Linked DNA regions of Gluconacetobacter diazotrophicus PA1 5. The protein of the gene in region 2 interacts with the protein of the main gene of each other region in a pairwise test. Links are inferred from orthologs where the notes say so. Each region holds a gene or a part of one and is shown on either strand. Other genes may lie near its edges.

The links. The genes of interacting proteins can lie anywhere in the genome.
Region 1: the proteins of GDI_RS13925 (region 2) and GDI_RS03815 interact in binary tests that used the Escherichia coli proteins (3 or more experiments, as listed by UniProt). The link is inferred for Gluconacetobacter diazotrophicus PA1 5 from one-to-one orthologs.

The regions. Positions count from the first base shown.
Region 1 is NC_010125.1:819,042-822,229, forward strand. Bases 190-3,188 are described here. They hold GDI_RS03815 (YbgC/FadM family acyl-CoA thioesterase), read left to right. Parts: upstream 190-1,486; coding sequence 1,487-1,891; downstream 1,892-3,188. Other genes in these bases: ruvA (Holliday junction branch migration protein RuvA), read left to right, coding at 190-447; ruvB (Holliday junction branch migration DNA helicase RuvB), read left to right, coding at 444-1,490; tolQ (protein TolQ), read left to right, coding at 2,062-2,778; tolR (protein TolR), read left to right, coding at 2,782-3,188. Outside these bases: more of ruvA, read left to right, coding at 1-189.
Region 2 is NC_010125.1:3,029,479-3,032,377, reverse strand. The notes cover bases 1-2,710. They hold GDI_RS13925 (acyl carrier protein), read left to right. Parts: upstream 1-1,090; coding sequence 1,091-1,330; downstream 1,331-2,710. Other genes in these bases: mltG (endolytic transglycosylase MltG), read left to right, coding at 2,693-2,710; fabF (beta-ketoacyl-ACP synthase II), read left to right, coding at 1,375-2,661; fabG (3-oxoacyl-[acyl-carrier-protein] reductase), read left to right, coding at 79-828; fabD (ACP S-malonyltransferase), read left to right, coding at 1-32. Also shown: more of mltG, read left to right, coding at 2,711-2,899. UniProt on the Escherichia coli protein: Carrier of the growing fatty acid chain in fatty acid biosynthesis.

The DNA of each region.
Region 1 (3,188 bases), 2.2 Mb from region 2 along the record:
GTGCGCGAGGATGCCTTCCTGCTCTACGGCTTTGCGGAAGCCGCGGAGCGCGACTGGTTCCGCCTGCTGACGACGGTCCAGGGGGTGGGGGCGAAGGTCGCGCTGGCCATTCTCTCCGCCCTGTCGCCGGGCGACCTGGCCGGGGTGATCGCGGCGGCGGACAAGGCCAGCCTGACCCGGGTGTCGGGTGTCGGCGCGCGGCTGGCCGAGCGCATCCTGACCGAACTGCGCGACAAGGCCGGGCGCATGCCCGCCGGGCCGGGCGTGACGATCGCGGCCCCCCCGGCCTCGGGCGGGGTGGAAGCCGATGCCCTGCTGGCGCTGGCGGGCCTGGGCTTCCGCCGGGCCGAGGCCCAGCCGGTGGTGGGGCGCATCCTGGCGCGCCTGGACGGCAAGGCGGACCTGGATGTCGTGATCCGCGAAAGCCTGCGGGAACTTGCCCGATGACCGAAATCCCCCTCCGCGAGGTCGATCCCGCCCGCAATGCGGAAGATGCTGCCGAAGCCGGGCTGCGGCCGCAGACCCTGGACGATTTCACGGGCCAGAAGGCCAGCCGCGAGAACCTGGCCATCTTCATCGCCGCCGCCCGCCAGCGGGGCGAGGCGATGGACCACGTGCTGCTGCACGGCCCGCCGGGGCTGGGCAAGACCACGCTGGCGCAGATCGTGGCGCGGGAACTGGGGGTCGGCTTTCGTGCGACCTCGGGCCCCGTGATCCAGCGCGCGGGCGACCTGGCGGCCATCCTGACCAACCTGCAGCCCCGTGACGTGCTGTTCATCGACGAAATCCACCGCCTGCAGCCGGCGATCGAGGAAGTGCTGTATCCGGCGATGGAGGATTTCCAGCTCGACCTGATCATCGGCGAGGGGCCGGCGGCGCGCTCGGTGCGCATCGACCTCTCGCCCTTCACCCTGGTGGCCGCGACCACGCGGGCCGGGCTGCTGGCCACCCCGCTGCGCGACCGGTTCGGCATTCCGCTGCGGCTGGTGTTCTACACCCCCGACGAACTGCGCCAGATCGTCTCGCGCGGGGCGCGGAAGCTGGAATTCGACCTGACGCCGGAAGGGGCCGAGGAAATCGCCCGCCGGTCGCGCGGCACGCCGCGCATCGCCGGGCGCCTGCTGCGGCGGGTGCGCGACTTCGCCTCGGTCACCCGTGGCGGCCCGGTGGACCGCGCGATGGCCGACGCCGCCCTGTCGCGGCTGGAAGTCGATTCGCTGGGGCTGGACGGGATGGACCGGCGCTATCTGCGCCGCATCGCCGAACATCATCACGGCGGCCCGGTGGGGGTGGAAACCCTGGCCGCCGCCCTGGCCGAGGCGCGAGACACGCTGGAAGACGTGGTCGAACCCTACCTGATCCAGGAGGGGCTGGTCCTGCGTACCAGCCGGGGACGCACGCTGGGCGAGCGGGGCTGGCGGCATCTGGGGCTTGCCCCCCCGCCACGGCAGACGGGCCAGGGCGACCTGCTGCAGGGGGACGACGGGTGAGGCACAACATTCCTTTCCGCATTTATTACGAAGATACGGACGCCGGCGGCGTGGTCTACCACGCCCGGTATCTCGGCCTGGCCGAGCGCGCGCGGACCGAGGCGATTCGCGGCCTGGGCCAGCCGGTGTCCGCGCTGCTGGACGATTTCGGCCTCGCCTTCGTGGTGCGCAACGCCAGCATCGACTACCGCTCTCCGCTGCGACTGGACGACGTCGTGACGGTGACCACGCGCCTGACCGAACTGGGCTCGGCCAGTTGCCGGCTGGAACAGACCTTCCTGCTGGGGCAGACGCTGTGCGCGGCGCTGGATGTCCGCCTGGCCTGCGTGCGCGCGGCCGATGGCCGGGCCGCCCGATTTCCGCCTTTATGGCGTGATCTTCTGACTGGACTCGTGGATTGAAGGCCGGTCGGTAATTTCTTGTTTCGATGGGTGTGTCCTGCGGCTGGGGTGCTTCTGCTTTCCCGCGGAAACCTATAAGGAACGCACTGGAGTGCAGTGTCAGACTGCCCCCGACTCGGCGGTCGGGATCGCGATCGCGCGGCGACGGGCAGAAGGTGCAGGAGGCGTTTTTGGACCAAGCGGTTAACGCGGCTAACCTGGGCGCGGCAGCGTCGGGTCTGTCGCTGTGGAGTTTGTTTCTCCATGCGGCGATCGTCGTCAAGCTGGTGATGATCGGGCTGGTATTCAGCAGCGTGGTGGTGTGGGGCATCATTTTCGACAAGATCGTCACCCTGCGGCGCGTCAACCGGCAGGCCGGCGTCTTCGAGGACAAGTTCTGGTCGGGCGGCAGCCTGGACGACCTGTATGAGACCGACGGGGCGAAGCCCGTTCACCCGCTGGCGGCGGTCTTCGGCGCCGCCATGGGCGAATGGCGCCGCTCGTCGCGGATCTCGGGCGTGGACCTGGCGCGCGGCGGCGTGCAGGAACGCGTCGATCGCGCCATGAACATCACGATCACGCGGGAGATGGAGCGCCTGGGCCGCTGGATGATCTTCCTGGCCACGATCGGCCCGGTCGCGCCGTTCATCGGCCTGTTCGGCACGGTGTGGGGCATCATGCACGCCTTCGGGGCCATCGCCGCGATGCACAACACCAACCTCGCCGTGGTCGCCCCCGGCATTTCCGAGGCCCTGTTCGCCACCGCCATCGGCCTTGTGACCGCCATCCCGGCGGTGATCGCCTATAACGTCATCAACAACAGCCTGTCTCTGTTCGAGGACCGCATGGCGGCGTTCGGGACCGAATTCGCCGCCATCCTCTCTCGCCAGTCCGAGGAAAGGGGCTGAATCATGGGCGTTTCGCTCGGTGGAGGGGGTGGGCGCCGCGGGCGCCGGCGTCCCATGTCGGACATCAACGTCACCCCCCTGGTGGACGTCATGCTGGTGCTGCTCATCATCTTCATGGTGACGGCGCCGATGATGACCAGCGGCGTGAATGTCGACCTGCCGAAAACCGACGCGGCGCCGGTCAATGCCGACACCAAGCCGATCACCGTGTCCATCCGCTCGGACGGCGCGCTGTACCTGGGTGACAACCCGGTCTCGTCCGACCAACTCGTGGACCAGTTGCGCGCGGCGGCGCAGAACGACCCCGCGCACCGGATCTTCGTCCGTGGCGATTCCCACATCGATTACGGCCGCGTGATGGAAGTGATGGGCCGGATCACGGCGGGCGGCTTCACCCACGTCGCCCTCCT
Region 2 (2,899 bases):
CGGACGTCGAGGCATTTCTCGCGACCCTGTGATGGATCGCTTTATACGGACTGATATTCTAGGGACGAGGACAGGCTGATGTTCAGGTTGGATGGCAAGACCGCGCTGGTAACGGGCGCATCGGGGGGAATCGGTGCCGCGATCGCGCGGACCCTTCACGCCCAGGGCGCCCGGGTCGTCCTGTCCGGCACGCGGGAGTCCGTGCTGGCCCAGGTCGCGGCCGAGATCGCGCCCGACGGCACGCGGGTCCATGTCTGCCCGGCCGACCTGTCCGACCCGGCGGCGGCCGACGCGCTGGTCGCGGCGGCCGAGACGATCGCCGGCGCCCCGCTGGACATCCTGGTCAACAATGCGGGCCTGACGCGCGACGGGCTGGCGATTCGCATGAAGGACGAGGACTGGAACCGGGTGATCGAGGTCGACCTGGCCGCCCCGTTCCGCCTCTGCCGTGCTGTCCTGAAGGGCATGCTGCGGCGCCGGGCGGGCCGGATCGTCAGCATCGCCTCGATCGTGGGCGTGACCGGCAATGCCGGACAGGCCAATTATTCGGCGGCCAAGGCCGGCATGATCGGCATGAGCAAGTCCCTGGCCCAGGAAGCCGGGCCGCGCGGCGTGACGGTCAATGTGGTGGCCCCCGGCTTCATCCAGACCGCCATGACCGACGTGCTGTCCGACGCGCAGCGCGAAAAGCTGCTGGGCGGCATTCCGCTGGGCCGCATGGGCCAGCCGGACGATATCGCCGCCGCCGTGGCCTATCTGGCGTCGGACGAGGCGGGATGGATCACCGGCACGACCCTGAACGTCAACGGCGGAATGGCGATGCCCTGACGGGGCCGATTCCGCTGGACGGCGAAGGGGATATGACGGAAAACAGTGCGCTTTTGCCGGATTCGTCCAGGCGCCGGGCGGCAGATTGTGGCGGAAACACGATCCCCGCCTTGGCGACGGCCGAGAAACCGTGCTAATCCGCCGCTGCTTCGTCCGAAGCGGGCTGGACGTGTTTCCCGCGGTTCCGGTTTGCGGGACGTCAGACAGGACGAATGAATTTCGAACCGCCCGTTTCTATGGGGCAGACAGGAAGCGAAGACAGATGAGCGAAATCGCCGACAAGGTTAAGAAGATTGTGGTCGAACACCTCGGTGTCGAGGAAAGCAAGGTCACGCCGGAAGCCTCCTTCATCGACGACCTGGGCGCCGACAGCCTTGACACGGTCGAACTGGTGATGGCGTTCGAAGAAGCCTTCAGCGTTGAAATTCCGGAAGACGCGGCCGAAAAGATCGCGACCGTGAAGGACGCGATCGACTACATCGAGAAGCAGAAGGCCGCCTGAAGTCGGCCGGGAAATCGGATTTCGTGATCAGGGAGCGGAGCGGGTTGATACAGTCTGCCGGAGTGGCGTCGGAACGTCGACGCGTCGTTGTCACCGGTATGGGCATTGTCAGCCCGCTCGGGCTGGGGCTCGAACATAACTGGTCGCGCCTGATCGCGGGGGAAAACGGCTTCGGCCGTATTTCCTCGTTCGACCCATCCGATCTGCCCGCGCATGTCGCGGGCGAAGTGCCTGCCGGCCCGACCGCCGAGGGTCGCCTGACCCTGTCGGACTGGGTGCCCGTCAAGGACCAGAAGAAGATGGATCGCTTCATCCATCTGGGCCTCGTCGCGGCGACCGAGGCGGTCGAGGATTCGGGCTGGAAGCCGGAATCCGAGGAAGATCGCTGCCGGACCGGCGTCATGATCGGCTCGGGCATCGGCGGCCTGCAGACGATCTACGATGCGTCGGTGACGGTGCATGAGGGACGCGCGCGGCGCCTGTCGCCCTTCTTCATCCCGTCCGCGCTGATCAACCTGGTCTCGGGCCATGTGTCGATCAAATACGGTTTCAAGGGACCGAACCATTCGGTCGTGACCGCCTGCGCCACCGGCGTGCATGCGATCGGCGACGCCTCGCGGCTGATCATGCTCGGTGATGCCGACGTCATGGTCGCCGGCGGGGCCGAGGCCGCCGTCTGCCCGCTGGGCATCGCGGGCTTCAGTTCGGCGCGCGCGCTGTCCACCGCCTTCAACGACACGCCGGAAAAGGCGTCGCGTCCCTGGGACCGCGACCGCGACGGCTTCGTGATGGGCGAGGGCGCCGGCATCGTGGTGCTGGAAGAGTACGAGCACGCGAAGGCCCGCGGCGCCAAGATCTATGGCGAAGTCATCGGATACGGCATGTCCGGCGACGCCTATCACATCACCGCCCCCGCCGAGGGGCACGAGGGCGCCTATCGCGCCATGCAGGCCGCCGTGCGCAGCGCCGGGATCGACGTGGCGGATATCGGCTACGTCAACGCCCACGGCACCTCGACCATGGCGGACGACCTGGAACTGCAGGCGGTCGAACGCCTGTTCGGCGACGATGCCGGCAAGGTGGCCATGTCCTCGACCAAGTCCGCCATCGGCCATCTGCTGGGCGCGGCCGGCGCGGTCGAGGCGATCTTCTCGATCCTGGCGATCCGCGACAATGTCGCACCGCCCACGCTGAACCTGGACAATCCGTCTCGCGAGAGCGCGATCGACCGGGTGGCGCACGAGGCCCAGCGCCGCAAGATCGATATCGCCCTGTCGAACAGCTTCGGCTTCGGGGGCACCAACGCCAGCGTCATCCTGCGCGGCGTCTGACCGGCCGCGCCATCGGCCGCCGACAGGCAGGATGTTCAAGCGCCTCATTATAACCGGCCTGCTGCTGCTGGCCCTCCTGTGTATGGGGGCGGGCGGCGTCGCGGGCTGGGCATGGTGGCTGTATGGCGCGCAGGGTCCGGCCACGCAGGCCCGTGCGGTGGTCGTGCCCCGGGGCGGCCTGGGCAGCACCGTCGCCACCTTGCAGCATGCGCGGGTGATCCGGGACGGACGCCTGGCC